Regions from separate parts of the Kitasatospora sp. NBC_00374 genome, predicted to be linked through region 1. Evidence: riboswitches for the same ligand, from Rfam matches in the RefSeq annotation. Region 1 holds a riboswitch; each other region holds the start of a gene.
The links. Region 1 has a riboswitch for S-adenosylmethionine ahead of OG871_RS11735 (aminotransferase class V-fold PLP-dependent enzyme). Riboswitches for the same ligand answer to the same signal wherever they lie in the genome.
Positions count from the first base shown of each region.

Region 2: it holds a riboswitch for S-adenosylmethionine, as region 1 does, so the genes downstream of both, OG871_RS03325 (putative leader peptide) here and OG871_RS11735 (aminotransferase class V-fold PLP-dependent enzyme) in region 1, are expected to answer to the same signal.
Region 3: it holds a riboswitch for S-adenosylmethionine, as region 1 does, so the genes downstream of both, thrC (threonine synthase) here and OG871_RS11735 (aminotransferase class V-fold PLP-dependent enzyme) in region 1, are expected to answer to the same signal.

Region 1 is NZ_CP107964.1:2,620,294-2,630,282, forward strand. Features, by position in the region: gene OG871_RS11710 (NlpC/P60 family protein) at 1-704, opposite strand, end outside; gene OG871_RS11715 (NYN domain-containing protein) at 895-2,250, opposite strand; gene OG871_RS11720 (hypothetical protein) at 2,570-2,845, opposite strand; gene OG871_RS11725 (rhomboid family intramembrane serine protease) at 2,993-3,775, shown strand; gene OG871_RS11730 (Lrp/AsnC ligand binding domain-containing protein) at 3,819-4,097, shown strand; gene OG871_RS11735 (aminotransferase class V-fold PLP-dependent enzyme) at 4,131-5,501, opposite strand; SAM riboswitch class IV at 5,548-5,665, opposite strand; gene trpD (anthranilate phosphoribosyltransferase) at 5,774-6,850, opposite strand; gene OG871_RS11745 (hypothetical protein) at 6,993-7,418, opposite strand; gene OG871_RS11750 (heme-copper oxidase subunit III) at 7,856-8,476, shown strand; gene OG871_RS11755 (c-type cytochrome) at 8,633-9,442, shown strand; gene OG871_RS11760 (Rieske 2Fe-2S domain-containing protein) at 9,439-9,989, shown strand, end outside.
Region 2 is NZ_CP107964.1:715,813-725,801, reverse strand. Features, by position in the region: gene OG871_RS03365 (sigma-70 family RNA polymerase sigma factor) at 1-54, opposite strand, end outside; gene OG871_RS03360 (YhjD/YihY/BrkB family envelope integrity protein) at 458-1,297, opposite strand; gene OG871_RS03355 (hypothetical protein) at 1,648-1,911, opposite strand; gene OG871_RS03350 (SRPBCC family protein) at 2,168-2,614, shown strand; gene OG871_RS03345 (hypothetical protein) at 2,664-2,912, opposite strand; gene OG871_RS03340 (hypothetical protein) at 3,050-3,253, shown strand; gene OG871_RS03335 (HAD family acid phosphatase) at 3,497-4,135, shown strand; gene OG871_RS03330 (pyridoxal-phosphate dependent enzyme) at 4,345-5,763, shown strand; SAM riboswitch class IV at 5,876-5,987, shown strand; gene OG871_RS03325 (putative leader peptide) at 6,032-6,154, shown strand; gene OG871_RS03320 (LLM class flavin-dependent oxidoreductase) at 6,230-7,459, shown strand; gene OG871_RS03315 (NtaA/DmoA family FMN-dependent monooxygenase) at 7,480-8,865, shown strand; gene OG871_RS03310 (LLM class flavin-dependent oxidoreductase) at 8,862-9,986, shown strand; gene OG871_RS03305 (LLM class flavin-dependent oxidoreductase) at 9,983-9,989, shown strand, end outside.
Region 3 is NZ_CP107964.1:4,763,471-4,773,459, forward strand. Features, by position in the region: gene OG871_RS21485 (ROK family protein) at 1-119, opposite strand, end outside; gene OG871_RS21490 (SIS domain-containing protein) at 289-1,209, opposite strand; gene OG871_RS21495 (DeoR/GlpR family DNA-binding transcription regulator) at 1,431-2,225, shown strand; gene OG871_RS21500 (extracellular solute-binding protein) at 2,425-3,735, shown strand; gene OG871_RS21505 (cupin domain-containing protein) at 3,747-4,091, opposite strand; gene OG871_RS21510 (DUF3263 domain-containing protein) at 4,185-4,412, shown strand; gene otsB (trehalose-phosphatase) at 4,466-5,326, shown strand; gene OG871_RS21520 (trehalose-6-phosphate synthase) at 5,310-6,779, opposite strand; gene OG871_RS21525 (glucosyl-3-phosphoglycerate synthase) at 6,847-7,833, opposite strand; SAM riboswitch class I at 8,026-8,169, shown strand; gene thrC (threonine synthase) at 8,187-9,464, shown strand; gene OG871_RS21535 (ubiquitin-like small modifier protein 1) at 9,500-9,778, shown strand.

The DNA of each region.
Region 1 (9,989 bases):
GCATCGACCGCGACGGCGGCATAGCCGCCGGGTGCGGGAAGGTTGGAGAGGTCGAAGCGGTCGTCGCTGCGCGAGGCCCGGTCGCCCATCACGGCGGCCCGGTCGGCCGCGCTGAGCTGGCTGAGCAGCTTCTGCGCGTCCTTGAGCTTGGACTGGACCTCGGTCTTGGCGTCGTTCAGCGCCTGGGTGCTGCGGTCCAGCTCGGCGAGGACGGCCGCGGCCTCCTGCTTCTGCTGGTCCAGCCGGCGCTGCTGGTCCTTCAGCGACTTCAGGGTGTCCGCCTGGGTGCTGGCGGCCTGCTCGAAGCTGGACGCCTGCGCCAGGTAGCCGTCCGGGTTGGTGGAGAGCATCAGCTGCATCGACGGGTCCATGCCGCCGGAGCGGTACTCCTGGCCGGCCACCGCGGCCAGCCCGGAGGCCAGCTCGGTCATCTGGCCCTGGCCGCGCGCGACCTGGTCCTGCAGCTGGTCGGCCTGCTTGCGCAGCTGGTCCGACCGCTCCTTGGCGCCGTTGTAGCGCTCGGCGGCCTGCTCCTGCTCCTCCAGCAGCTTGTCGACCTGCGCCTTGACCTCGTCCTTGTTCGGCTTGGCGGGCGCCGCGTGGGCGCTGACCTGGGCGGACAGGGCGACCGCGGTCGCTGCTGCAGCGGTCAGCACGGTCACCCGTGCGCGGCTCGGCTGCTTCGGACGGCGGTGGGAGGCCAAGGGGGTTGCTCCTTCTTCCTGCTGGACTCACTCGAATGAGCGAAAGTCCGGAATATAGGTTTGACGCCAGACCCTAGTGAAGATCATGCTCCGGCGCCACTCCCCTACCGGAACGAACTTCCTACCCGCCACGGGATTTCACGCGATGGACACAACCAGGCCACCGGCGGTTGACGGGAGATCAGCCGAATCACGCCCGGGCCAGGCGGTTGAGCAGCAGAACCGAGGCCACCGGACGGGCACCGGCCTGGCGGACACCGTCCGCGACCTCCTTGTCGGTGGACACCACCACCACCGGACGTCCCTGCGGCTCCGCACGCACCAGACGCCGGATCAGCTCGTCCGCCGTCTCGCCGGTCCGGCTGAACCGCACCCGCACCCCGCGCGGCGGCGCCATCATCACCGGAACGTCCAGATCCTGCCCGTCGAAGACACAGGTCACCTCGGCCTGCGTCCGCTGCGCCAGCATCGCCAGCCCGCCGAGCAGCCGCAGCCGCTGCTGCTCCAGCGGCAGCGCCGGGTAGCCGGACTTGGTCACGTTGTACCCGTCCACCACCAGATGGACCTGCGGGATCGCCAGCAGCTGGTCCAGCAGCGCCGGGTCGTCCTCCGCCAGGCCGCGCCTGGCCACGTCGTTCGGCGAGGCCGACACCGGGGCCACCGCGTCCACCAGGTCCGCCGGACGCAGCTGGGCGACCGGCAGCGCCAGCTCCCGCTGCAGCCCCTGCGCCGAGTGCAGCACGGTGTCCAGCAGCAGCCGCAGCCGCATGTCCTCCACGGTGCGGCCCTCGCGCGCCGAACGGCGGCCGGCCTCGACCGCCGTCTCCAGCTCGGTGATCCGGTGCTTCAACCGCCGGGCCTCGCTCTCCGCGGCGCTGCGCTCGGTCGCACCCGCCGTCCGCAGCGCCTCCAGCTCGCCCTGCAGCTTGCGGCTCTCGGCCTGGGCCCGCCGGGTGTCGCTCTCCAGGCTGCGGACCCGCTTGCGCAGCGACTCGGCCTCCTTGCGGACGCCCTCCGCCTCGGCCCGCTGCCGGTCCAGGTCGGCCCGCGCGGTGGCCCGCACCTCGGCCAGCTCCTCCTGGAGCTTCTCCACCAGCCGGGCCGCCTCGGCGGCGGCGCCCTCGGCGCCGGCCCGCTCGACCTCCTCGCCGGCCTCGACGACCACGCGCGTCCAGCCAACCGTGCGCAGCAGGTAGGCGCCGGCGGCGACGTCCATCGGGTCGGCAGCGCCGGGGACGGTGCCCGACTCCAGGGCGGTCACCAGGTCCGGCTGGCCGAGCCGCAGGCGGTCGGCTATCCGCAGCCGGAAGACCGGGTCGGCCTCCAGCGCGGCGGCCAGCGCCGTACCCGCGTACTTCGCCCGCCGGGCGGGGGTGAACTTGGCGTACTGGCGCAGCGAGGCGGGCAGGTCGGCGGACGGGATGCCGCCCAGCGCGTCGGCCGCCAGTCCGACCACCCGGCGGCGGACGCCCTCGGGCAGCGGACGGTCCAGGTGCTCGGGCGCGGCCTTGGGGCCGTCGTCGGCCACCGCCTCGCCGCCGGGCACCGCCTCGCCCTCGGGCGCCGCCTCGTCGGCCTCGGTCGCGGGGACGGTCTCGTCCGTGCCGGGGAGCACCGGCTCCGCAGCGGGCTGCTGCCCCTGCGGCTCGGCGGGCCCCCTCGCTGCGTCCACCACGTCCTCGGCTCCGATCCTGGTCCGGCGGGGTCCGTACGGCCGTCTGCCGCCGCCCCGGAACTCACCGCTCTCTGCAATTGTCCCGTCTACCGTGCCCCACCGACAGCACGCCACACATCGGTGCCGGGCGGGCCGGGCCGGGACCCCGCGGGGATCCGGCCCGGCGGTCGGCTGCCGGGGCCCGGCCGGGTCAGGCCCCGGGCTCTTCCCCGGCGCTCTCCGGGGTGCTCTCCTCGGCGCCCGGACGGGCCACCAGCTCGACCTGGTCGACGGCGTTGCACCAGCGGCAGCGCACCGACTCCAGGGTCTCGCTGAGCACCTCGGTCTCCTCCACCTTTGACTCGCCGGCCAGGTCGAAGTGCAGGTACTCGACCACACGGGCCGACCGGGTCACGTCGAAGCGGGTGAGGTTGCCGCACAGCGTGCAGCGCCAGCGGGTCTCGGCGGTGGGGGCGGCGATGGTCATCGAGGTCCTCTCGGATGGTCCCTGTTCCGGGCCCTCAAGCCTATTGCCTGCGCCTCGGCGCGCGATCACCGGCCACCCGCGAACATCCGTTCACCCGTACGCGGTAACCACGGTGTCGCCCGCCCGGCCCGGAGGAATGCTCCGGGAATGGCGCTCCCCGTTCTCGCCCGGGTCGGCCGTCCGCGCGCCGCCCTGCCCGGGCGGCCGCCGGTGGTCACCTTCACCCTGATCGCGCTGAGCGCCCTGGTCCTGCTGTGCGGCCCCAGCTTCGGCCTGAACCCGGTCTACGGCACCGGCGACGCCCGGGTCTGCGCCGAGCAGCGGTACGAGCAGCGCTGGGGCGCGGTGCCGGTCGAGCTGCTGGAGCGGCACCCGCTGACCGCCGGTCAGCTGCGCGCGCTGTCCCCCGCGACGGACGGCTGCGAGCTGCTGCCGACCCCCGGCAAGAGCCCTGTCCTGTCGGTGCTGACCTCGCTGTTCGTCCACGCGGGCTGGCTGCACCTGCTCGGCAACATGCTGTTCCTGTTCGTCTTCGGCCCCGGGGTGGAGGAGCGTCTGGGACGGGTCAGGTTCCTGCTCTGCTACCTGGCGATCGGTTACCTGGCCACCTACGGCTACGCGCTGGCGGAGGCGCACTCGGACGAGGCGGTCCGGGCCCTGGTGGGCGCCTCGGGGGCGATCGCCGGGGTGCTCGGTGCGTATCTGCGGCTCTTCCCGAGGGCCCGGGTCACCACCCTGGTGCCGGTGCTCCTCTTCCTCCCGCTGCGCTTCCCGGCCTGGCTGGTGCTGGGCCTGTGGTTCGCCCTGCAGTGGTGGTCGGTCCGGGCCGGCGGCTCCGGGGTGGCGTACCTGGTGCACGTGATCGGCTTCGCGACCGGTTGGCTGATCGCCTGGGCCGGGAGTGCGCGAGGCAGCAGACGGCCCACCTGACGGCGGATACGCTGGGCCCGTCCCCTCACACAGGAGCCCAGCCGTGATCACCGCGATCGTCCTCATCAAGACCAGCGTCGACCGGATCCCCGAGATCGCCGAGGCGATCGCCGCGATCGAGGGCGTCAGCGAGGTCTACTCGGTCACCGGAAGCTACGACCTGGTGGCGATGGTCCGTGTGCGGCAGCACGAGGACCTGGCCGAGGTGATCCCCGGCCAGGTCAACAAGGTGCCCGGGGTCGAGCACACCGAGACCCAGATCGCGTTCCGCACCTACTCCCAGCACGACCTCGAGGCCGCCTTCGCCCTCGGCCTGGAGTAGCCAGGGGCGGAGCGTCCGCGGGCCGGCGGGCGGCTAGCCGCGCGCCGGCGACAGCACGTCCGCCACGCAGCGGCCGCCCTCGTTGCGGTAGCTCCAGCGGGCCCCGTCGGTGACCAGCTCGCGGACGGCGCCCAGGAAGCGGTCCAGGTGCTCGTCGGGGGTGCCGGCGCCGAAGCTGACCCGGATCGCGTTCAGGCTGCGCTCGCCGGGCAGCGAGGCCTCCGGCGCACCGCACTCGGACGGCGCCGCCTCCTCCCCGCCGAGCAGGGTCCGCACCAGCGGGTGGGCGCAGAACAGGCCGTCGCGCACGCCGATGCCGTACTCGGCGGAGAGCGCGGCCGAGAAGTGCGAGCTGTTCCAGCCCCGCACCACGAACGAGAGCACGCCGACCCGGGCCGCGTCGGTGCCGAACAGGCTGAGCACCCTGACCTCGGGGATCTCGGCCAGTCCGGCCTTCAGCCGCTCGATCAGCTCCTGCTCGCGGGCCTGGAGCGCGTCGAAGCCGGCCTCGGTGAGCGCCCGGCAGGCGGAGGCGATGGCGTAGGCGCCGATCACGTTCGGCGAGCCGGCCTCGTGCCGGGACGGCCCGCGGTGCCACTCGACGGCCACCGAGCCGTCCGCCTCGCGGGCCACGGTACGGCTGGCGCCGCCGCCGGCCAGGTACGGCTCGGCCGCGTCCAGCCAGTCGCTGCGGCCGGCCAGCACGCCGGCGCCGAACGGGGCGTAGAGCTTGTGGCCGGAGAAGGCGATCCAGTCGACGTCCAGCTCGCGGACCGACACCCGGTGGTGCGGGGCCAGCTGCGCGGCGTCCAGGACGATCCGGGCACCGTGCCGGTGGGCGGTCTCGGTGAGCTCGGCGACCGGCCACAGCTCGCCGGTGACGTTGGAGGCACCGGTGACGCACAGCAGCCGCGGCCCGTCGGGGTGCTCGGTCAGTGCGGCGTCCAGCGCGGCGACCGCCTCGGCGTGCGAGCGGGGTGCGCGCAGGTAGTGGACGGTGACGCCCTCGCGGCGCCAGGGCAGCAGCGAGGCGTGGTGCTCGGTCTCGAAGGCGAACACCCGGGTGCCGGCGGGCACGGCGGCGGCCAGCAGGTTGAGCGAGTCGGTGGTGGCCCGGGTGAAGACCACCTGGTCGTCCTCGCGCAGGTCGAGGAAGTCGGCGACGGTACGGCGGCTCTGCTCGAACAGGTCGGTGGAGAGCTGGGAGAGGTAGCCGGCCCCGCGGTGCACGCTGCCGTAGTAGGGGGCGTAGGCGGCGACGTCGTCCCAGACCCGCTGCAGGGCGGGGGCGCTGGCGGCGTAGTCGAGCGCGGCGTAGGTGACCTTCTCGCCGCCGACCAGCGGGACCTGGACGTCGTGGCCGAGGACGGCGAGCGGGGCGCGGAGACCGGTGGAAACAGTCACGGGGTGCACTCCTCCTGGGAAAGGACCCCGGGAGTGCGATGCCGGAAGTCCGCGCTTGCCACGCGGACGGATCGCCGAGTGGCCCGGTCCTCACCCAGGGCACCCCGCCACGGACGGAGGGTTGCCGGACAGCAAGCTGGGGCTTGTCGCTGTCACTCATGACCTGGCACGGACTCTAGGCCAGCATCCGGAGAGTGGTCAAACACCGTTCCGGCATTCGGACGCGGCGGGGCCCGCCGAGCAGGCTGCCCGGCGGGCCCCGTCGGATCCGGTCAGTCGCGGGCCGTGGCCTCGACCCAGTGCTTGAGGGTCGCCGCGGCCGCGCCGGAGTCGATCGCCGCGGCGGTCCGCTCGATGCCGGCCGCGAGCTGCTCGGCGAGCGGGGCGTCGGTGAGGTCGAGGGCGACCAGCGCGGCGGCGCTGTTGAGCAGGACGGCGTCCCGGACCGGGCCGCGCTCCCCGGCCAGCAGCCGGCGCACCACGCCCGCGTTGTACTCGGGATCGGCGCCGCGCAGCGCCTCCAGGCCGACCAGGTCGATGCCGACCTCCCTCGGGTCGAAGGAGCTCTCGGTGACGCGGCCCCCGTCGACCAGCCAGATCCGCGAGGTGGTCGAGATGGTCAGCTCGTCCAGGCCGTCGTCACCGCGGAAGACCAGGGCGGTGGAGCCCCGCCGGGCGAGCACGCCGGCGATCAGGCCGGCCAGCCGGGTGTCGAAGCAGCCGATGGCGTGCGCGGTGACCTTGGCCGGGTTGGTCAGCGGGCCGAGGATGTTGAACGCGGTCGGCACCCCGAGGTCGCGGCGGGCCTGCGCGGCGTGCCGCATGGCGGGGTGGAACTTGGCGGCGAAGCAGAACGTCAGCCCGGTCTCCTCGGCCACCTCGGCGACCCGGCGCGCGCTCAGGTCGAGCCGGATGCCGAGCCGCTCCAGCACGTCGGAGGAGCCGCTGGCCGAGGAGGCGGCCCGGTTGCCGTGCTTGACCACCTTGGCGCCGGCGGCCGCCGCGACGATCGCCGACATGGTGGAGATGTTGACCGTCTTGGCCCGGTCGCCGCCGGTGCCGACGATGTCCACCGCCGGGCCGGGGATGTGCAATGGCTCGGCGTGCGCGTACATCGCGTCGACCAGGCCGGAGACCTCCGCCACCGTCTCGCCCTTGGCCCGCAGCGCGACCATGAAGCCGGCCACCTGCACCGGGGTGGCCTCGCCGGTCATGATCCGGTCCATCGCCCAGGCGGTGTCGGCCTGGGCGAGGTCCTCCCCCTTCAGCAGTGCAGTCAGGACGTCCGGCCAGGTGCGGACCACCTGCGCGGGGTCGTCGCCGCCGTTCGCAGGGTGCACGTTCACCATGGCTGACTCCAGCTCTCATCGGTACATCACCATCAGGTCGGAGTCAGCCTAGCGAGCGGCGCGGGGCGCGCGCCGGAATCTCGGGACGGCTTCTCTCCTGCTGAGACGACCGGTCGAACCGGGGCCGTGGGGATCGGCGCGCCTACCGGTGCGCCGGGGTCCGCCGGGCGATCCGGGCCCGCAGCAGCGTCGCGGCGGACTCGGCCAGCGCGACCGGGTCGACCGGGTGGGACACGGCGGCGTCGGCCCGGCTCCAGGCGGCCAGCCAGGAGTCCTGCGGGCGCCCGATCAGCACCAGCACGGGCGGGCAGCCGTAGATCTCGTCCTTGAGCTGCCGGCCGAGGCCGAGCCCGCCGGCCGGTGCGGCCTCGCCGTCCAGCACGCAGAGGTCGACACCGCCCTTCTCCAGCGCCCGCAGGACGGCGGGGGTGGTCGCGCACTCCAGGTACTCGATCTCCGGGAGGTCGGCGGCGGGCCGGCGGCCCAGCGCCAGGGTGACCTGCTCGCGGGTGTTGCGGTCGTCGCTGTAGACGAGAACGGTGAGCGTCTCGTCGGTCGTGTGCGCCATGGGCCCTGCTCCCGGGTGCTCGTCCCCATTAATAGGTGTCGTGCGTGTCGGCTCCGCGCGACCCGGTGTGACCCGGACCACGTTCACCTCGGATGCTACTCCCGCCCACCCCTCGTGGTGAGCCCCTGACGCGATCTCGCTCAAGCCGCCGCGCCCGTCACTCACCCTCCCGGGCGTAACGGCGTCACCCTCTCCGCCGCGGACCACCCGGACGGCTCTGCCGGTACACCTCCAACGAACGCCGGGCACCGGGGGACACGCCGGGCAGACGAGTGGTGGACCCCGGTTCGGGGCCGTCGAACAACCGTCAGAAATCGGACAACGCCCAGCGAGCGGCACCCGGGGGCCGCCGGGCCGAGTCCATCGGGGCATACCGCACGCACCGGACACTCCGAGGGAGACCCCCCGACGTGAAGACGGAATAAGGGACCGACATAATGTCCGTCGTGGCGACAGCAACAGCAACAGAAACCGGACACGCGCACGGAGCGGTCAACAGGCCGAACCTGGTCAGCGTCGGAACCATTGTCTGGCTGAGCTCGGAGCTGATGTTCTTCGCGGCCCTGTTCGCGATGTACTTCACGCTCCGCTCGGTCAAGGGCCCAGAGTTCTGGACCGAGAAGGCGAGCGCGCTCAACGTGCCGTTCTCCTCGGTGAACACCACGATCCTGGTGCTCTCTTCCCTCACCTGCCAGCTCGGCGTCTTCGCCGCCGAGCGCGGTGATGTGAAGAAGCTCCGGTCGTGGTTCGTCATCACCTTCGTGATGGGCGCGATCTTCATCGGTGGTCAGATCTTCGAGTACACCGAGCTGGTGAAGAAGGACGGCCTCTCGCTGTCCTCCGACGCGTACGGCACGGTGTTCTACCTGACCACCGGCTTCCACGGTCTGCACGTGACGGGTGGTCTGATCGCCTTCCTGCTGGTCCTGGGACGGACGTACGCAGCCAAGCGGTTCACGCACGAGCAGGCCACCGCCGCGATCGTGGTGTCGTACTACTGGCACTTCGTCGACGTCGTGTGGATCGGCCTGTTCGCGACCATCTACCTGATCAAGTAACCAGCTGATCAGGTCGCTGGCCGCCGGCCGGAGACTGCGCCTGCCCTTCGGCTCGCGCCGCACCGACCCGACCGCGCGTCCCCGTGCCCGGCCTGAGCAGCCGAGGCACCCGGACGCAGCCACCAGCCGACCAGATCCTGACACCGGGGTTATTCCGTGAAAAAGCTCTCCGCACGACGGCGCCACCCACTGGCGGCGCTGGTCGTCCTACTTCTCGCCCTGGCGACCACCGGGGGGCTGTACGCCGCTTTCGCGCCGGCCGAGAAGGCCCAGGCCGACACCTCCGCGCAGTCCCTGGCCATCGACGAGGGCAAGAAGCTCTTCGCCCTGGGCTGCTCCTCCTGCCACGGCCTCAACGGCGAGGGCGGCTCCGACGGTCCGAGCCTGGTCGGCGTCGGTTCCGCCGCGGTCGACTTCCAGGTCGGAACGGGCCGCATGCCCGCGCAGCAGCCCGGTGCCCAGGTCCCGGCCAAGAAGAACATCTACTCCCAGGCCCAGATCGACCAGCTGGCCGCCTTCGTCGCCTCCCTGGGCCCCGGCCCGGTGACGCCGGCCAAGGAGCAGTACACCGCGACCGACGCGGACGCCGTGGCCAAGGGCGGAGAGCTCTTCCGCACCAACTGCGCCCAGTGCCACAACTTCGCCGGTCAGGGCGGTGCCCTCACCAAGGGCAAGTACGCGCCCTCGCTGGAGGGCGTCGACGCGAAGCACATCTACGAGGCCATGCAGACCGGCCCGCAGAACATGCCTTCGTTCCCCGACACCACCATGCCGGAGGAGCAGAAGAAGCAGATCGTGGCGTTCGTGCGCCACACCACCAACGATGAGCCCAACCCGGGTGGCCTGACCCTGGGCAGCCTCGGTCCGGTGACCGAGGGCCTGTTCGGCTGGATCTTCGGTCTCGGTCTGCTCATCGCGGTTGCGATCTGGGTCGCCGCCCACACCACCAAGGCCAAGAAGTCATGAGCCACGACATCTCTGAAGAGAACCTGCCGGAGTCGCACGGCGACTCCCACGGCCACGCGGTCGCCGTCCACGACGACCCCTTCGCCGACCCGGGCCTGCCGGTCCACGAGCCGCGACGCACCGACATCGACGAGCGGGCCGCCAAGCGGGCCGAGCGCCAGGTGTCGCTGATGTTCGTGATCTCGATGCTCGCGACGATCGGCTTCATCGCCTCGTACGTGATCTTCGACATCGACAAGATCGTCTACATCTTCCCGCTCGGTCACGTCAGCGCGCTCAACTTCGCGCTCGGCCTGACCCTCGGTGTGGCGCTCTTCTGCATCGGCGCCGGCGCGGTCCACTGGGCCCGCACGCTGATGTCGGACCACGAGATCCCGGCCGAGCGTCACCCGATCGAGGCCGACGACGAGGTCCGCGCGGACGTCATCGAGCAGTTCAGGACCGGCGCCGCCGAGTCCGGCTTCGGCCGCCGCAAGATGATCCGCAACACCATGATCGGCTCGATGGCCCTGGTGCCGCTGTCCGGTGTCGTGCTGCTGCGCGACCT
Region 2 (9,989 bases), 1.9 Mb from region 1:
ACCGGCCTGCGCGGCAACGACCACCGCCGTCCCGACCTCAGTGTCCACGTACATCCGCTGTCCTCACTCGTCCGACCGTCGAGTCCCCGTGAACCGGAGACCCGAGCGGGCCGGCCGGATCACAGAAATCACGCGGCGGATTCATCGACCGGATCCGGACGGACTCCGACCAGCCGGCCACGCGGGCCGCCGCCCGGCTTCCGGTCGGGGCCAGGCCGTTCCGGCTGGATCACGAGGGTAGCGTCGGCGTCGTCGCAGGTCACAGGGGGATACCCCGGTTCGGCGCGGAAGGCGGCGGGGGCCGCGCGGCGGCCGGGCCGTACGGGTGCCGACGGATCCGGTGAGGGCGGATCAGCGCCGGTTGTGACCGGGGGCCCGAGCGGGACCGACGGCCAGCGTCGGCGGGACCAAGAGCCCGAACGGAGGCCGGTCACCCGGCCCGCCGCGCCGGGGACGGTCACTGCGGCCGGCCACCCCGCCACCGCCGCCCGAGCCGCGCCACCCACAGCGCGTGCCCGGCCAGCGACCCCGCGAAGACCGAGAACCCCACCCCGATCAGCCAGGACTGCACCACCAGCACCGTCCCGATCGCCCCGTACGACAGCGCGCTGGAGACGATCAGCGGTGAGAACACCAGCCGCGAGAAGACCCTCAGCCCCACCAGCGCGCAGACGGTCGCCAGCGCCCCCGGGAGGAGGGAGCGCCAGGGCACCCGGCCGCCCAGCAGCAGCCACTGGATCCACCAGAAGAACACCACCCCGCCGCCCACCGTGACCGCCAGCCGCAGCGACGGCTGGGCGCCGGTGCGCTCCAGCGGCACCGCGCTCCAGGCGGCGGCCAGCAGGAAGCCGATCAGCCCTGCCAGGCCGACCGCCTGCCGCCACACCGAGTGCCAGGCCGCCGCCTCCAGCCCCCAGATCCGCTCGTATCCGGTCTGCAGACAGGACATGAAGGAGACGCCGAAGACGGCACAGGCCGCGAGGCTCAGCGCCGTGGCGGTGCCCAGCACCCGGCGCGGCGATGAGAACAGCTGTCGGACGGCCTCGGCCGAGCGCCCCGACAGGCCGAGCCCGTCGACCACCCAGTCGGCGAACCCCGTGCCGTGCACCGGAGAGGCCGCCGCCACCACGATCAGCAGCGGAACCAGCGTCACGAAGCCCAGCGCCGCGAACCCCATCGCCCGCCGCATCAGCTCGACCTCGCGCCCGCTCTGCCAGACGACCGCCAGCAGGACCCGCAGCCGCAACCGTGCCCGCGGCCGGGCGGGCGGCACCCCGGTGGGCGTGTGCGCCACCATCTGCTCACCACCTCCCGCTCGGCCGGGCCGCTCGACCGGGCCGGCCGAGCGACCGGGTGGGCCGTTCGACCGGGCGGACCCGGCTCCGAAGACGCCCTCGTGGAGCGCCTGCCCGAAGCCGGGACGTTCATGTACGTGCGCGGTCCGGCCGATCACCGAGCAGGGCGAGCCGACGCGCGCAGGTCACGCACCACCGGACGGCCGACACCCTACCCATGCCCCCCGGCCGACCGGGCCCGGCTCGCCGGGCCGGCAACGGGCTGTGACCCGGTCGGCCGGGGGTGGCTCTCCCGGGGCCTGCCCGGCCCCTCGCGGGGCTGATCCGCGAGGGGCAGGGAAGCCCCCGGCGCCTACCCTTCGGGGCCGAGTCGCTGCGCGCCCCGGGGGAGGTGCACCCCGGCGCCTTCGACGAAGCGCCCGAGCCTCGCCAGCCGGACCAGCCCGGCGGACCCCGTCCGTACCCGCCGGCGGGAGGCGCGGACCAGTGCGACCCCGCCGTGGCGCGGTGCGGTGGTGGCGGGTCGGCGGCGCACCGCGGTCGTCGGCTCTCCCGCGGGCGGCTCGGGGGAGCGGGGGGCGGGCACGAGGGCGATGGGGAGGTCACGAAGCGTCATGAGGGTCTCCGTCTGCTGGACCTGGGAGCAGCGGGCGGTGCCCCCGGGGACCAGCAAACGCGCCGCCCTCCGCGTGATCAATGCGTATCCGTCACCCATTGCCCCGCCGGAACCCTAGGTACCGGCCCTGGCGCGGCCGCCGGGCCGGCACCGAGGAGGCGAGTCTGACTGGATTCCTCGGCCCGGTCTGCGAGGATTCCCGGACACCCCGGCCCGGACGTCGAGGTCGGGGCACGCCCCGGTCGAAGGAGAGTTCATGGCGGGTCAGTTCGAGGCCACGGTCGAGGTCGGCCGGCCCATCGAGGAGGTCTTCGCGTTCCTCGCCGACGGCGAGAACGACCCGAAGTTCAGTCCGCGAGTGCTGCGGATCGAGAAGACGCCGCCCGGCCCGACGGCGGTCGGCACCGTGTTCACCAGCACGGTCAAGGACGCCGGTATGAAGACCGGCCGGCAGTTCCGGATCACCGAGCTGGTGGCGCCGACCACGGTCCGCTGGGCCGAGATCTCCAAGAACATCGTGACGGCCGGCGACGGTGGCTACGACCTGGAGGCGCTCTCGGAGAACAGCACCCGGGTGCGGATCTTCAACACCCTCGAAGGCCACGGTATCGGCAAGCTGCTGGTCGGTTTCGCGCTGAGCGCCGCGCGCAAGGACGCCGACGCCTTCGGCCTGCGCATCAAGGCAGCCGTCGAGGCGTCCTGACCCGGCCAGCACCCCGGCGAGCATCCCGGCAGGGCCGCGCGGGCGCAGGTCAGCGGCCGAAGACCTCGTCCGCGGACATCCAGCCGGTCTCGCTGCGGCCGTCAACGACCCACCGCCGGTGGGCGGCCGCGGCGAGCGCGTGCGCCCGGGCCGCACGCTCGCCCGGGCTGCCCGCGGCTGCCAGCTGATCGGCCGTCAGCACCCGGACGACGTAGTCGTCGACGCTGAGCCCCGCCTCGGCGGCGGCCGAACGGACGGCTTCCTCCAGCTGCTCCGGCAGCTCCACACGGGTGGACATGACGCTCACGATAGCCGCTGCCCCCGGCCGCGAACACCGCCTCGGGCGGGATCGGGCCGGCCGGCCGGCGGCACCCGCGAGCGGCCTCGAACCGGTGGTCGGGCGGATCGCGGGTGTTCGGGGTGCGACACTGAGACATGATCGACGATCGCACCCCCCTCGGGCTGCACTTCTCCGAACCCTCCGCCGACGCCCCCGTGGCGGCGACGGCTCCCCGGCCGCTGCCGGTCGACCGGGCCGTCTTCCAGCCGCCGGAGGAGGACGCGCCGCCGCCCGGTCCGGCTCCCCGGGTCCCGGCCGCCCGAGGCCTGACCTTCTCCGCCCCCGGCACGCAGGACTGATCCCCGCCGGTACCCGCATCCGCCCGCGCCGGCCGGTGCGGGTCCGGTCCGAGGGCACGCCGCGCCGGCGCGGCTCGCCGGAGCCGCCGCGCCGGGCCGGGAACGCCGCCCGGAGGCCGGTCTCCTGACGGCGTTTCGACGACAACGTGTCGACATCCACAAAAAATCTTGGTCCTATGGCTACCCGCGGGTAACCCTGGTGCTCCATCCTGCTCCCGACCCTCGACATGAAGGAGCACGGACATGCAGCACCTCCGCCATCGCCGCAGGACCCTCGGCGCCGCGGCCGCCGTGGGAGCGACGCTCGCGCTGACGGCCACCGCCCCGGCGGTCGCCGCGCAGCCCGCGGCGGCCCCGGCCGCCTCGGTGCAGGCGCTCGGCAAGCCCGACGTGCCGTACGCGACCTGGCTGAAGGACGTCCAGGCCGTGGCCGACCAGGCCGACGCCTACCTCAAGGTGCGGGTGCCGTCCGCCCCGGCGGGCGAGCGCCCGGCGATCGTCCTGGACATCGACAACACCTCGCTGGAGACGGACTACTCCTTCGCGCTGCCGACCCCCGCGATCCAGGCCGTCCGGGACGTGGTCAGATCCGCGAGCGCCCGCGGTGTGAAGGTCTTCTTCGTCACCGCCCGTCCGGGGTTCATCGACTGCATCACCAGGTACAACCTGACGGCCGTGGGATACCCCGTCGACGGCCTGTACGGCCGCTCCTTCGTGGACCTGTTCCAGGAGACCGGGACCTTCAAGACTGCCAAGCGCGCGGAGATCGAGAAGAGCGGCTACACGATCGTCGCGAACATCGGCAACAACACCACGGACCTGGTGGGCGGCCACGCCGAGCGGACCTTCAAGCTCCCGGACTACGGCGGTCAGCTGTCCTGACCCCGCGGCACACGGGTGCGCCGGTGGGCCGACCCCACCGGCGCACCCGTGCGTCCGGGCCGGGCGGCGGCGGGGGCAGCCACTTGCGCCGGCCGGCCGGCCTGACGGAAGCTTCACTGCGGCAGCCGCGCCCGCTCCCCGGACCGGGCCGCCGCCCTCCCGGTCAAGCGGGGCGCACCAATCTCCGACCTGCTGGGAAGGAGGCCGCGGTGGCGGTCTACGAATCGGTCGACGACGCGATCGGCGGGACGCCGCTGTTCCGGCTCACCCGGCTCGGCGAGGGTATCGCCGCCCCGATCTACGCCAAGGTGGAGTTCCTCGGCATCGGCGGCAGCGTCAAGGACCGCGCCGCGCTCTCCATGGTGCTGGCCGCCGAGCGCGACGGGCTGCTGCGGCCGGGCGGGACGATCATCGAGGCGAGCTCCGGCAACACCGGGATCGGTCTGACGATCGTCGGCCGACGCCGCGGCTACCGGGTGATCGTCGGCGTCTCCGACCGCTCCTCCCGGGAGAAGTCGGACATCCTGCGGGCCTACGGCGCCGAGGTCGTCCTCGCTCCGGCGGCCCTGCCGAAGCAGCACCCCGACCACCTGTTCAACGTCGTCCGGCGGCTCGCCGCCGAGATCCCCGGCGCCTGGCTGGCGAACCAGTACGACAACCCGGCCAACCCCGACGCGCACATCCGGACCACCGGCCCGGAGATCTGGGAGCAGACCCGCGGCCGGGTGACCCACTTCGTCGCCGGGATCGGTACCGGCGGCACCATCAGCGGCACCGGCGCCCACCTCAGGAAGGTGTCCGGCGGCCGGGTCACCGTGGTCGGCGCGGACCCAGAGGCCTCGGTCTACGCCGGGGGCGACGGCAGCCCCTACTTCGTCGAGAGCATCGGCCACTTCGTCCACCCGGAGACCACCGACGACCTGTGGCCGCAGTCGTTCCACCCCGAGGTGGTGGACCGCTTCGAGCGGATCCCCGACCGGGAGTCGCTGCTGACCGCCCGTCGGCTGGCCCGCGAGGAGGGCCTGCTGGCCGGCCCGTCCTCGGGTACGGCCGTGGCGGCCGCCCTGCGGGTGGCGCGCGAACTCGGGCCGGACGACCTGGTGGTCGTGCTGCTCCCGGACTCGGGGCGCTCCTACCTCTCGAAGGTGTTCAGCGACGACTGGATGCGGGACTGGGGCTTCCTGGAGGAGCCGCGCACACCCGAGGACACCGAACCGACCGTCCGCGCCCTGCTCGACGCACCACCGGTCCCCGGCGCGGGCCTGCCCGCGCCGACCGCGGACACCCCGCTCGGCGAGGCGCTGGCCGTCCTGCGCGGCGCGGCCTGCGCCGTGGCCCCGGTGGTCGCCGCCCGACCGGACCGCCCGCACGGGATCAGCGCCACCGAGATCGTCGGATCCGTCAGTGCCGCCGGGATCGAGGCAGCCCTCGCCGAGGGCCGGGCCCGCCCCGGGGATCCGCTCCGCGACCACCTCGCCGGACCGCTGCCGACGGTCGGCATCGGCCGGGCGGTCTCCGAGGCGTACCGGGCGCTCGGCCCGGACCACCCCGCCGTCGTGGTCCTGCTCGACGGCCGGGCCGTCGCGGTCGTCCCCCGCGAGCGGCTGCGCGCCGCCGCGGCGACCTGACCCAGCCGTGAGCATCACGCACCGGCGCCCCGCTCCGGCCTGACGACCGCTCAGCCCGGTCGTCCCCGAAGGGCATTGCGCAGGCCGGTACCCGCGGGATAGCGTCGAGGCAGGTGACGAGCGTCAGCGACAAGCCCTGGCTTGCTGACCGGCAACCCTCCCACGCGGCGGGGTGCTCCAGGTGATGACCAGGCGGAGCCGCACCGGCTCCGCAAACGCGAACCGTGACGCGGCCGAGGCCCGTCCGGGCTCCGGGGAGGTGACCGCAGTGCGTGCCGTACCCGACCGCGCCGCCACCGTCACCCTCGACCCCCGCGGGCCCCGCGTCCACCTCTACGGACGCCAGCACATCGACCTGCAGAGGGTGGCCGGCACACTCTGTCCCCGCTGACCTGACTCCCCGTCGACGCACCCGTCCCAGGGATCACTGCGTCCGTTCCCGGTCGATCAGGAAGGCAGCTCCGCCATGCCCGCAGCCGTACCCGCCCCCCTCCCGCCGCTCCACCTTGCCGTCGCGCTCGAAGGCACCGGCTGGCACCCCGCCTCCTGGCGGGAACCGGACGCCCGCCCGCGTGAACTGTTCACCGCCGGCTACTGGGCCGACGCCGTCCTGGAGGCCGAGCGCGGCCTGCTGGACTTCGTCACCTTCGAGGACTCCCTGACCCTGCAGAGCACCCGCCACGGTGAGCCGGACGGCCGCACCGACCAGGTCCGCGGGCGGCTCGACGCCGTCCTCACCGCGGCCCGGGTGGCCCCGCTGACCAGGCACATCGGGCTGGTACCGACGGTGGTCACCACCCACACCGAGCCGTTCCATATCTCCAAGGCGATCGCCACCCTCGACTACGTCAGCACCGGCCGGGCCGGCGTCCGCGTCCAGGCCTCGCTGCGCGCCGACGAGGCCGCGCACTTCGGCCGCCGCTCCTTCCCGGTGATCCGGCCCGACCAGCACCAGGACCCGCAGGTCCAGGAGTTGATCGAGGAGACCTTCGACGAGGCCGCCGACCACGTCGAGGTCGTCCGGCGGCTGTGGGACAGCTGGGAGGACGACGCCGAGATCCGGGACGCGGCCACCGGCCGCTTCGTCGACCGGGCGAAGCTGCACCACATCGACTTCGAGAGCCGGCACTTCGCCGTCCGCGGCCCGTCCGTCACGCCGCGGCCGCCGCAGGGCCAGCCGATCGTCACCGCGCTCGCCCACGCCACCGTCCCGTACCGGCTGATCGCCCGCTCCGCCGACCTCGGCTACGTCACCCCGCACGACACCGACCGGGCCGCGGCGATCGTCGCCGAGATCCGTGCCGAGCAGCGGGCGGCCGGCCGGGCCGGGGAGCCCCTGCACCTCTTCGGCGACCTGCTGGTCCTCCTCGACGACGACCCGGCCACCGCACGAGCCCGCCGGGAGCGGCTCGACGCCCGCCTCGGCGAGCCGCTCACCAGCGACGCCGAGATCTTCGCCGGCACCCCCGCCCAACTCGCCGACCTGCTCCAGGAACGCCAACGGGCCGGCCTGACCGGATTCCGGCTGCGCCCCGCGGTGACCGGCCACGACCTCAGGGCGATCACCCGCGGTCTCGTCCCGGAGCTCCAGGCCCGCGGTGCCTTCCGCCGCGCCTACGAGGCCGACACCCTGCGCGGCCTGCTGGGCCTCACCCGCCCCGCCAACCGCTACGCCGCCCGCACCGCAAGCGCCTGAGCCGGAGGGAACGCACCACCATGGCCAGGCCCCCCAAGCAGATCCACCTCGCCGCGCACTTCCCCGGCGTCAACAACACCACCGTCTGGAGCGACCCGCAGGCCGGCAGCCACATCGAGTTCAGCTCCTTCGCCCACTTCGCCCGTACCGCCGAGCGCGCCAAGTTCGACTTCCTGTTCCTCGCCGAGGGGCTGCGCCTGCGCGAACAGGGCGGCGAGATCTACGACCTGGACGTGGTCGGCCGCCCCGACACCTTCACCGTGCTGACCGCGCTGGCCGCGGTGACCGAACGGATCGGCCTGGCCGGCACCATCAACTCCACCTTCAACGAGCCCTACGAGGTCGCCCGGCAGTTCGCCAGCCTCGACCACCTCTCGGCCGGCCGCGCCGCCTGGAACGTGGTCACCTCGTGGGACGCCTTCACCGGCGAGAACTTCCGACGCGGCGGCTTCCTCGCCGAGGAGGACCGCTACGCGCGCGCCGAGCGGTTCCTGCGCACCGCCGGGGAACTGTTCGACTCCTGGTACGACGACGAGATCCTCGCCGACCAGCAGTCCGGGGTGTTCCTGCCCGACCCCGACGCGGGCCGGTTCCGCCACCACGACCAACACTTCGACATAGCCGGGCAGTTCAACGTCCCGCGCAGCCCGCAGGGCCGGCCCGTGGTCTTCCAGGCAGGCGACTCCGAGGAGGGCCGCGAGTTCGCCGCGGCCACCGCCGACGCCATCTTCAGCCGGCACGGCACCTTCGACGCCGGCCGGGCCTTCTACACCGACGTCAAGGGCCGCCTCGCCCGCCACGGCCGCACCCCGGACGAACTGCTGATCCTCCCCGCGGCGACCTTCGTGCTCGGCGACACCGACGCCCAGGCCCGCGAACTGGCCCACGAGGTACGGCGCAGCCAGGTCAGCGGACAGACCGCGATCAAGATCCTGGAGCAGGTCTGGAACCGCGACCTGTCCGCCCACGACCCCGACGGCCCGCTCCCGGCGATCGACCCGGACCCGGGCGAACACACCCTCGCCCGCGGCCGCGCCAGCGTGCGGATGGTCAGGGACCCGCTGGCCACCGCCAAGGAGTGGCGGGAACTGGCCGAGGCCAAGGGGCTGTCGATCCGCGAGCTGGTCATCGAGACCACCGGCCGTCAGACCTTCGTCGGCTCCCCGGCCACCGTCGCGGACGCCATCGACACCTTCGTCCAGGCCGACGCGAGCGACGGCTTCATCCTCGTGCCCCACCTCACCCCCGGCGGGCTCGACGAGTTCGCCGACACCGTCGTCCCGCTGCTCCAGGAACGCGGTGTCTTCCGGCGCGAGTACGAGGGCGGCACGCTCCGCGACCACCTCGGCCTGACCCGGCCGCCCGCGGCCCCCGCCACCAGGACCAAGGAAGGGCCGACGCTGTGAAGTTCCTCGCCATCACCCTGATCGTGCACGCCCCCGATCCCGTCACGGGCGTGCAGAAGCCCACCACCGAGCGCTTCCGGGAGGTGATCGACAACGCCGTGCTCGCCGAGCGGCTCGGGTTCGACGGCTTCGGCGTCGGCGAGCGCCACGAGCGGCCCTTCATCTCCTCCTCGCCGCCGGTGGTGCTCGGCCACATCGCCGCCCTGACCTCCCGGATCCGGCTGTTCACCGCCGTCACCACGCTCAGCCTGCTCGACCCGGTACGCGCCGCCGAGGACTACGCCACCCTGGACCACCTGTCCGGCGGCCGCCTCGACCTGATCATCGGCAAGGGCAACGGGACGGCGCAGCGCGAACTCTTCCAGGTCACCCCCGAGGACCAGTGGGACCGCAACGCCGAGAGCTACGAGCTGTTCCGGCAGATCTGGCGCCAGGACAGGGTCACCGCGAAGGCCCGGTTCCGCCCGGAACTGACCGAGGCCGAGGTGTGGCCCCGCCCGCTCCAGCAACCGATCCGGGTCTGGCACGGCAGCGCGACCAGCAAGGAGTCGGTCGACCTCGCCGCCCGCTACGGCGACCCGCTGTTCTCCGCCAACGTCACCAACCCGATCGAGCCGTACGCCGAACTCGTCCGCCACTACCGGGAGCGCTGGGAGCACTACGGCCACGACCCGGCACTTGCCACGGTCGGCGCCGGGTCGGCCGGCTTCCACACCGCCCGCTCCTCGCAGCGGGCGGTGGCCGCCTACCGGCCGGTCTTCGAGGGCTACCTGGCCTTCCACCGGCGCGCAGGCCTGGAACCGGTCTTCACCAGCCTGGAGGACTTCGTCGAGCGCAGCTCCGCGCTGATCGGCAGCCCCCAGCAGATCATCGAGAAGGTCCACCGCTACCACGAGCAGCTGGGCCACACCGTGCTGCACGTCCAGGCCGAGGCCGGCGGCCTTCAGGACGCCGAGCACCGGGCCTCCCTGGAGCTGTTCCAGGCGGAGATCGCCCCGGTGCTGCGCCGGGAGATCCCCGACCCGCCGTGGCCCTGGGGCCCGGTGGGGGTGGCTCCCGCCGGGCCCGCCGCCGCCTCCGCCCCGGGCGGCACCGCGTTCGACGGGGGGCTCACCGGATGACCG
Region 3 (9,989 bases), 2.1 Mb from region 1:
TCGGTGCCGTGCTCCCGCCCGGTCGGTCGGCGTGCTTCGAACAGCACGGAGCCGTCCTGGGCGAGCAGCGCGGCCTTCATGCCGGTGCCGCCTACATCGAGTGCGATGACGTGCTTCACGGGGGACAGTTTCCCTTGCCCGAGTCGAAGAGGTCTAGTCCAGTTGCCCGATTGGTCTGGTCCATGAGAGGTGAGGTTTGTCGCGCTTGGGTGCCTGCTGAGGGATTTGTGGATCCTCGGGCAACCTTCCTTCCGGTCAGCCGTCGGTGCCCCGGGGGCCGCCGTGCGCTCAGGCCAGGATGACGGACCTGGTCAGGTTGCGGGGCTTGTCCGGGTCGAGACCACGCGATTCGGCGACCGCGATGGCCAGCCGGTGGACGCGCACCAGGTCGGCCAGCGGGTCGATGCCGCCCGGCCCGGAGTCCGCGACCAGGTGCCCGCCGACCCCGCCGACCTGCTCGGCCAGGCCCTCGGGCAGGGCGCCGAAGCCCCAGACCGCGCGGCCCGGCGAGGTGATGCTGATCGGGCCGTGCCGGTACTCCATCGCCGGGTAGGCCTCGGTCCAGGCCAGGGCGGCCTCGCGCATCTTCAGGCCGGCCTCCTGGGCCAGTCCGTTGGTCCAGCCGGCGCCGAGGAAGGTGAACTGCTCGCAGGCCACCAGCTCGGCCGGCAGCTGCTGGGCCAGGGCCCGCTCGGCGTCGTCGGCGGCGGCGGCCACCGTGCCGACCCCGGCCGGCCGGGCGTCCTCCAGTTCCAGGTGGGCGCGCAGCAGTGCGAGCGCGGTGGTGGCGAAGCGGGTCTGCACCACCGAGCGCTCGTCGGCGAAGCCCAGGTCGACCAGCCGGTCGGCGGCCGCCGCGATCGGCTGCGAGGTGTCCCCGGTGATCGCGGTGCTGGGCGTGCCGATCCGGCCGAGCAGGTCGAGGACCTCGGTGGTGGTGCCCGAGCGGCTGATCGCCACGACCCGGTCGTAGCGGCGGTGGTAGGGGAATTCGGAGGCCGCGAAGGCGTCCGTCTCACCGTGGCCGCCGGCCTCGCGCAGTGCCGCGTAGGACTGCGCCATGAACCACGGGGTGCCGCAGCCGACCACGGCCACGCGCTCACCGCGCTGCGGCAGGGCAGCGCCCGACTCGGCCGCCAGTCCGGCGGCGGTGCGCCAGTCGGCGGGCTGGGTGGCGAGCTCCTCGCCGGTCAGGGATGGATGGGGCATCGGGTGGGCTCCTCGGGTCGGCACTCCGGTCCACAGCAACGGGTGGTGCGTGAAGCTGATTGATTTATAGCTTTTTCGAGCATCATTGCGCAATGGTGGGCGCCGGTTCGGCGGGAAGATCCCGCATCGACGCGCGGAGATGTGACAAGCTGTCCCCGCTTCGCGCGTGGTCCCGCGCGGCTTGCGAAGCACGTCGAGCGCGCAAGGAGGGGCGGCACCGCGTGTCCAGGTACGAGCGTTGGAACTCACTGCTGGAGCTGCTCGCCGAGCACGGCAAGCTGGAGGTGGAGGAGGCCGCCGACGCGCTCGGGGTGTCCGCCGCGACGATCCGGCGCGATCTCGACCAGCTGGCCCGCCAGCAGATGGTCACCCGCACCCGGGGCGGCGCGGTCGCGCACAACGTCTCGTACGACCTGCCGCTGCGCTACAAGTCGGCCCGGCACGCGGACGCCAAGCAGCGGATCGGCGCCGCCGTGGCCGCGCTGATCGCGCCCGGCGAGGTGGTCGGCCTCAACGGCGGCACCACCACGACCGAGGTGGCCCGCGCCCTGGCCGTCCGCCCGGAGCTCACCGAGCGGCCGGAGAACGGCCCCGGGCAGACCCTCACCGTGGTCACCAACGCGCTCAACATCGCCAACGAGCTGACCGTCCGCCCGCAGGTCAAGATCGTCGTCACCGGCGGCGTCGCCCGCCCGCAGTCGTACGAGCTGATCGGCCCGCTGGCCGGTCTGGTGCTCGGCGAACTCGCCCTGGACATCACGGTGCTGGGCGTGGACGCGGTGGACGTCGAGCACGGTGCGACCGCCCATCACGAGGGCGAGGCCAGCGTGAACCGGCTGCTCGCCGAGCGGGCCCGACGGGTGGTGGTGGCCGCCGACTCCTCCAAGCTCGGGCACCGCGCCTTCGCCCGGATCTGCGGGCTCGACCGGGTGGACACCCTGGTGACCGACGGTGGCGTCGACGCCGAACTGGCCGCCGCCTTCACGGAGGCCGGCGTCGAGGTGATCACAGCCTGAACGGACTGTGGGGCGGTCGCGTACGACCGGCGGAGACCCGGAGGAGGGTGTCCCCGATGTCCGCATAGGTCGGATTCCGGTTGCACCTGATGCAACGTCAACAGACAACTCGGTAACTAACACCGCAAGAGGTATGGACCACCCGGGCGATGCCTGCCAGGGTGGCGCCGGTCTCCTCCCCCGAAGGCGGTAAACCGAGTTGAACAGCGCGGCCCAGCAAAGACCGACTCGCACGTCCTGTCGCCCGGCCCTCGCGACGGCCCTCTCCGGAGCCCTCCTGCTCACCGGCTGCGGAGCGGTCGGAAGCGGCGACGGCGGCCCCGTCACCCTCAGGCTGGTCGCCGCCGACTACGGTGACACCGAGGCCACCAGTACCACCCATTACTGGGACGACCTGGTGAGCCGCTTCGAGGCCACCAATCCGGGCTTCAAGGTCTCGGTCGAGGTGGTCAGCTGGACCGACATCGACAAGCGGGTCGCCGAGCTGATCGCCGCCGGCAAGACCCCCGACGTGGTGCAGACCGGCGGCTACGCCGACCAGGTCGCCGCCGACCGGCTCTACCCCGCCGGGGAGGTGCTGTCGATCGACACCCAGGCCAACATGATCGACGTGTTCGCCAAGGCCGGCCAGGTGCTCGGCAGCCAGTACGGCATCCCGTTCGTCGCCTCCACCCGGGTCTTCGTCTACAACAAGACGATCTTCCAGAAGGTCGGCATCAGCGGCCCGCCCGCCACCTGGGAGGAACTGCGCAAGGACGCCGAGCTGATCAAGGCCAAGCAGCCCGGCACCATCCCGTACGCGCTGCCGCTCGGGCCCGAGGAGGCCCAGGGCGAGTCGATGATCTGGACCATGAGCGGCGGCGGCACGCTGGCCGACAACGCCGGCAACTACACCGTCGACAGCCAGCCCAACCGCGACACCTTCAAGTGGCTGCGCACCAATCTGGTGGACCGTCACCTCACGTACCCGGACCCGTCGACGGTCGACCGCAAGACCGCCTTCACGGACTTCGCGACCGGCAAGGTCGCCATGCTCAACGGGCACCCCGGGCTGGTCGCCAAGGCGATCGAGGCGAAGGTCGAGTACGGCACGGCGGCCATCCCGCGAAAGGAGGCCGGTGCCAAGCCGAGCACCCTCGGCGTGGCCGACTGGATGATGGCCTTCAAGGCCAACGGTCACAAGACCGAGATCAAGAAGTTCCTCAACTTCGTGTACGCGAAGGAGAACACGCTCAAGTTCGACGAGCAGTACAACCTGCTGCCGGTCACCCAGGACACCAAGGACGAGATGATCGGCAGCGGCAAGCACCCGGACCTCACCGAGTTCCTGAACGCCCTGCCGACCGCCAACTTCTACCCGCTCGGCGACCCCTCCTGGGACAAGGTCAGCGGACTGCTGAAGACGAAGATCGGCGGAGCGGTGAAGGCGGGCGGCGAGGGCGTGCTGGCCGAGCTCCAGGCCTCGGCCGCGCAGGAGGCCGGCCGGGCCCGCGCTGCCGCGGGCCACTGACGGCCGGCGGGTCAGAGGTTGATCGAGTAGGCCTTGCGCAGCGTCTCGTGCACGGTCCAGGTGGTGCGGTCGCCCTCCCGCAGGACGGCGAGATCACCTGGACCGACCTCCAGCGTCGGCCCGCCCTCGAACTCGATCGTGGCCCGGCCGCTGACCACGACGAACAGCTCGTCCGCCTCGGTGTCGGTGACCACGCCGGGGGTGATCTGCCAGATGCCGCGGATCTGCCTGCCGTCCGGGGACTCCCAGAGCACCTTGCCGGACACCTCGGGGGAGCCGGAGACGATCTGGGCGGGGTCGAGCGGGTCGGGTTCGAGCTCGGCGTCGGGAATGTGCACCGCGAAACTGTTGGTCATGATCCCGACGCTAACCGCCGACGGGCCGGACCGGCGGCCGCAGAGTGTGTCGGGGCGGGCGGGCAGAATGACACCTCGTAAGCGGAGGTGACCATGGCTGAGCTGAGTGAACGCGATCGCGCGGTGCTGGCGCTGGAGGCGCGGGCCTGGCGGACGGCCGGTGCGAAGGAGCGGGCCGTCCGGGAGGAGCTGGGCATCTCCGGCACCCGGTACTACCAGCTGCTGAACGCCCTGCTCGACCGGCCGGAGGCGCTGGCGCACGCACCGGTGCTGGTGAACCGCCTCCGGCGGATCCGGCAGGCCCGGCGCGACGCGCGGTAGCCCGCCGGGCGCAGGGACGCGTCGGGCGGGCGGGCCTGGGTACGGTCGTGGGCATGGGTATGCCTGAGTACGTGACGCCCCGGACGGCTGCGGGCCGGGAGGGGCTGGCCGCACTGCTGGCCGCCCCCGCGGAAGGCGCGGTGGGACTCGACTTCGACGGGACGCTGGCGCCGATCGTGGCCGACCCCGAGCAGGCTCGGGCGCACCCCGGGGTCGTGCCCGCGCTCGCCGCGCTGGCGCCGCTGGTCGGTTCCGTGGTCGTGGTGACCGGGCGGCCCGCCGCGCTCGCGGTGGAGTACGGCGGCTTCGCCGGCGTCCCGGGCCTGGAGCACCTGACCGTGCTGGGGCACTACGGCGCCGAACGCTGGGACGCCCGCACCGGACGGATCACCGCACCCGAGCCGCCCGCGGGAGTGGTCACGGCCCGCGCGGAGCTGCCCGCCGTCCTGGCCGGGGCGGGCGCGCCCGCCGGTACCTGGACCGAGGACAAGGGCCGGGCGCTGGCCGTGCACACCCGGCGCACCGACCGGCCCCAGGAGGCGTTGGACCTGCTGCGGGGGCCGCTCGGCGAGCTCGCGGCCGCGCACGGCCTGATGGTCGAGCCGGGCCGGATGGTGCTGGAGCTGCGTCCGCCGGGGGTGGACAAGGGGGCGGCGCTGACGGCGTTCCTCACCGAGCGGGCGCTGCGGACGGTGCTGTACGCCGGCGACGACCTCGGCGACCTGCCCGCGTACGAGGTTGTGGAGCGGCGCCGGGCCGAGGGGATGGCCGGTCTGCTGGTGTGCAGCGCCCCGGACGGGAGCGAGGCCCCGGTCCGGGCCCTCGCCGACCGGGCGGACCTGGTGGTCCCCGGCCCGGCCGGCGTGGTCGAACTGCTCACCGCCCTCGCGGCCGGGCTCAGCCGAGGGCGTTGAGCTGGTCCAGGAACCACTGCTGCGGGGGCAGCGCGGTGGCCGCCGCGGCCAGCCGCTTGGTGCGGTCGGCGCGCTCGTCCCGCGGCATGGTGAGGGCCTGGTGGAGGGCCTCGGCGGTGGCGACGACGTCGTACGGGTTGACGGTGATCGCGTCCTCGGCGAGCTCGGCGAAGGCGCCGGCCTCGCGGGACAGGACCAGGGCGCAGCCGTGGTCGGAGACCACCGGGATCTCCTTGGCGACCAGGTTCATGCCGTCCCGGATCGGGTTGACCAGGGCGACGTCGGCGAGCCGGTAGGCGGCCAGCGAGCGCGGGAAGTCGTCGTTGACGTGCAGGATCAGCGGCTGCCAGGCGGGGGTGCCGAACTCGTCGTTGATCTCGTGCGCGATCCGCTGCACGGCGGCGGTGTACTCGCGGTACTCGGGCAGGTCGTGCCGGGACGGGTAGGCGAAGGCGATGTGCACCACCCGGCCCTGCCAGTCGGGCCTGGTCCGCAGCAGGTGCCGGTAGGCGAGCAGGCCGCGGACGATGTTCTTGCTGAGCTCGGTGCGGTCGACCCGGACGATGGTCCGGCGGTCGCCGACGGCCTCCTTGAGCGAGGCCAGCCGGGCGTCGACGTCGGGCCGGTGGGCCCGCTCGCGCAGGAAGTCGGCGTCGGCGCCCAGGCCGTGCACGCCGAGCCGGGTGGTGCGCCCTGCGTGCGTCACGGTGAGGGCGTCCCGGTCGATCTCCGCGCCGAGCAGGTCGGCGCAGCAGTCGGCGAAGGCCAGTGCCCAGCGCCGGGTGAGGAAGCCGGCCCGGTCGGCGCCCAGGATGCCGGTGAGGACGGCGGCGCCGACGTCGTCGGGCAGCATCCGGTAGTACTCGGGCGGGGCCCACGGGGTGTGCGAGAAGTGTCCGATCCGCAGGTCCGGGCGCAGGGCCCGGAGCAGGTCGGGGGCGAGCGACAGGTGGTAGTCCTGGATCAGGACGGCGGCGCCCGGGGCGGCCTCGGCGGCCAGTGCCTGCGCGAAGGCGGCGTTGTAGGCGGTGTAGGACTCCCACTCGCGGCGGAAGCGGTCGTCGAAGGTGGGCGAGACCGGGGTGTCGTAGAGCAGGTGGTGGACGAACCAGAGGGTCGAGTTGGCCACACCGTTGTAGGCGCGGGCGAAGGTGCCGGGATCGATGTCCAGCATGCGGACGGCCTGGCCGCCGACGTCGAAGCCGCCGAGGTCGAGGCGGCCGTCGGGGGACTGCCGGGCGGCCGTCCGGTCGGCCTCGCCGAGGGCGGCGCAGACCCAGACGGCACTCGGGTCGTCGATCGCGGAGAGGCCGGAGACCAGGCCGCCACCCCCTCTGCGCAGGGTCAGCGAACCGTCGTCCTCGCTGGTGAAGGACACCGGGCCGCGGTTGGAGGCCACCAGGATCGGGGCGGCGCCGGGCTGATTCGAACGTGCGGACGCGTGATCGGCCATACTGCCAAGCTTGCCGCGACACCCGGTGTGCAAACCACTCAGCACGGCGCCGGGGCGCGCCGCTCGGTCACGGGAACAGCCGCCGGTACTCGGGGACGGTCCGCATCGGGGGGCGCTCGACGGCGCCGACGGGATGGGTGTGGGCGGTGAAGTCCCGGGTGACCGGGTCCCGGGAGAACTGGGTGAGCAGCGGGTGCACCAGGCCGTCCCCGGCCTTCAGCCGGTGGGTGCGGTCCAGCCGCTCCAGGGCGGTGCGGTAGATGGTGGCGGCCATCCGGCCGAGCGCCTGGCCGTCCTGGTGGCGGTGGTGCCGGACGCCGACGTCGACCTGGGCCAGCGCGTCCAGGCCGACGGTGTCCAGGGCGTCCACCAGCAGGCCGAGCTCGACGCCGTAGCCGGTCGGGAACGGCAGCCGCTCCAGCAGGGAGCGGCGGGCCGCGTACTCGCCGCCGAGCGGCTGGACGAAGCCGGCCAGCTGCGGCCAGTGCAGGTTGAGCAGCGGGCGGGCGACGAGCTCGGTGACCCGGCCGCCGCCGGCCGGGACCACCGCGCCCTCGGTCTCCAGCGGCCGGTCGTACATGGCCTTGACCAGCTGGATTGCCGGATCGGTGAGCAGCGGACCGATGATCCCGGTGACGAAGGCGGGGTCGAACTCGCGCAGGTCGGCGTCGATGAAGCAGACGATCGCGCCGCGGGTGGCGAGCAGGGAGCGCCAGAGCACCTCGCCCTTGCCGGGCTCGGCGGGCAGCCGCGGCAGTATCTCGTCCCGGTGCACCACCCGCGCCCCGGCGGCCGCGGCCCGTTCGGCGGTGCGGTCCACCGAGCCGGAGTCGACCACCACCAGCTCGTCCACCAGCGGCAGCCGCTCCATCAGCTCCTCGCGGATCGCCGAGACGATCTCGCCCACGGTCGGCTCCTCGTCCAGCGCGGGCAGCACCACGCTGACCGAGCCCGCCGCCCCCGCCGCGCGCTTCGCGGCGAGCAGCGAGGCGACCGGCCGGTCGCCCGCCGTCCAGGAGCGGCGGCGCAGCCAGGACGCCACCTCGGGCAGCACGTCGGGCCTGGGCTGGTCGGGCAAGGTCTCGCTCCTCGGAATGGGCGACGCCGTCTCGGGTGTCGGACGCCATGGGGTGGTACCGGGGCCTTCGGATACAGTCTTGGTAATGCGATCCGACCCTCGCACGTCGGGGTGGGTCGCCGCGCACGACCACAAACGCGCTGTCGGCTCCAACGCCGCGCGCCACATTGCTCATCCAGAGGGACTGAGGGAACGGCCCGTCGACGTCCCGGCAACCTTCTCGTCCGGCTAACTGACCGTCAGGTCGAGGCCCCGGCGGGACAGGTGCCAATTCCGTCCTGTGGCGCGCCCGCGTCACGGGGAAGATGAGGAGAGAGGCCTCCGCCATCATGGCTACCGCTACCCCTGTCGCCGTCGTCGACCTCGGCCCCGCCGCCGCGCTGTCCTGTCGCGAGTGCGGCGCCCGCACCCCGCTCGGCCCGAGCTTCGCCTGTGTGGAGTGCTTCGGTCCGCTGGAGATCGCCTACGACTTCGGCTCCTACGAGGCCGAGGAGCTGCGCAAGCGGATCGAGTCCGGCCCGGCCTCCATCTGGCGCTACGCCCCGCTGCTGCCCGTCCCGGCCGACGTCGCGTCCAAGCCGAACCTGAACCCCGGCTGGACCCCGCTGGTGAAGGCCGACAACCTCGGCCGCGAGCTCGGCTTCACCGCCCAGCTGCACGTCAAGGACGACTCCGGCAACCCGACCCACTCCTTCAAGGACCGGGTGGTCGCCTGCGCCATCGAGGCGGCGCGCGCCTTCGACTTCACCACCCTGTCCTGCTCGTCGACCGGCAACCTGGCGGGCGCGGTGGGCGCGGCGGCGGCCCGGGCCGGCTTCAAGTCCTGCGTTTTCATCCCGCACGACCTGGAGCAGGGCAAGGTCGTGATGGCCGGTGTCTACGGCGGCGAGCTGGTCGGCATCCAGGGCAACTACGACGACGTGAACCGCTTCTGCTCCGAGCTGATCGGCGACCCGGCCGGCGAGGGCTGGGGCTTCGTCAACGTCAACCTCCGCCCGTACTACGGCGAGGGCTCCAAGACCCTGGCGTACGAGATCTGCGAGCAGCTCGGCTGGCGGCTGCCGGAGCAGATCGTCATCCCGATCGCCTCGGGCTCCCAGCTCACGAAGATCGACAAGGGACTGCAGGAGCTGATCAAGCTCGGCCTGGTCGAGGACCGCCCGTACCGGATCTTCGGCGCCCAGGCCGAGGGCTGCTCCCCGGTCTCCGCCGCCTTCAAGGCCGGCCACGACGTGATCCGCCCGGTCAAGCCGGACACCATCGCCAAGTCGCTGGCGATCGGCAACCCGGCCGACGGCCCGTACGTGCTGGACATCGCCCGCCGTACCGGCGGCGCCGTCGAGGACGTCACCGACGCCGAGGTGGTCGAGGCGATCAGGCTGCTGGCCCGCACCGAGGGCATCTTCGCCGAGACCGCGGGCGGCGTCACCGTCGGCGTGCTCAAGAAGCTGGTCGAGACCGGACAGCTGGACCCGTCCAAGGAGACCGTCGCGATCAACACCGGCGACGGCCTGAAGACCCTGGACGCGGTCTCCGACGCCGGTCTGACCGCCACCATCCGGCCGACCCTGGAGTCCTTCCGCGCCGCCGGCCTCGCCTCCGTCTGAGCCCCCCACCACCCCGCAGCAAGGAGTAGACGCCCATGAGCGCCACCGTCCGCATCCCCACCATTCTGCGCACCTACACCGGCGGCTCGGCCGAGGTGGCCGCCGAGGGCGCCACCCTGGCCGAGGTGATCGGCGACCTGGAGCAGAACCACCCGGGCATCTCGGCCCGGATCCTGGACGACGCCGGCCAGCTGCGCCGATTCGTCAACGTGTACGTCAATGACGACGACGTGCGATTCGACGGCGGCCTGCAGACCGAGATCAAGGACGGCGCCGCCGTCTCCATCATCCCGGCGGTGGCCGGCGGCTGCTGACCTCGGCGGACGCCCCTCTTCCCGGGTGCGCTTAGCACCCCTGAGCCGTCGTCAGGACCGGAATGCGGAAATTCCGGGCCCGGCGACGGCTCTCGGCGTTGCCGGCGGACATTTGCCCACGTGGCTGGGTATAGAGTGCGTGACACCGGGGTATTCGAGGCCGATTCGAGTCGGCCCGCCCCCGCCCTCCGGTCGGGTACGCAGCGGCTGT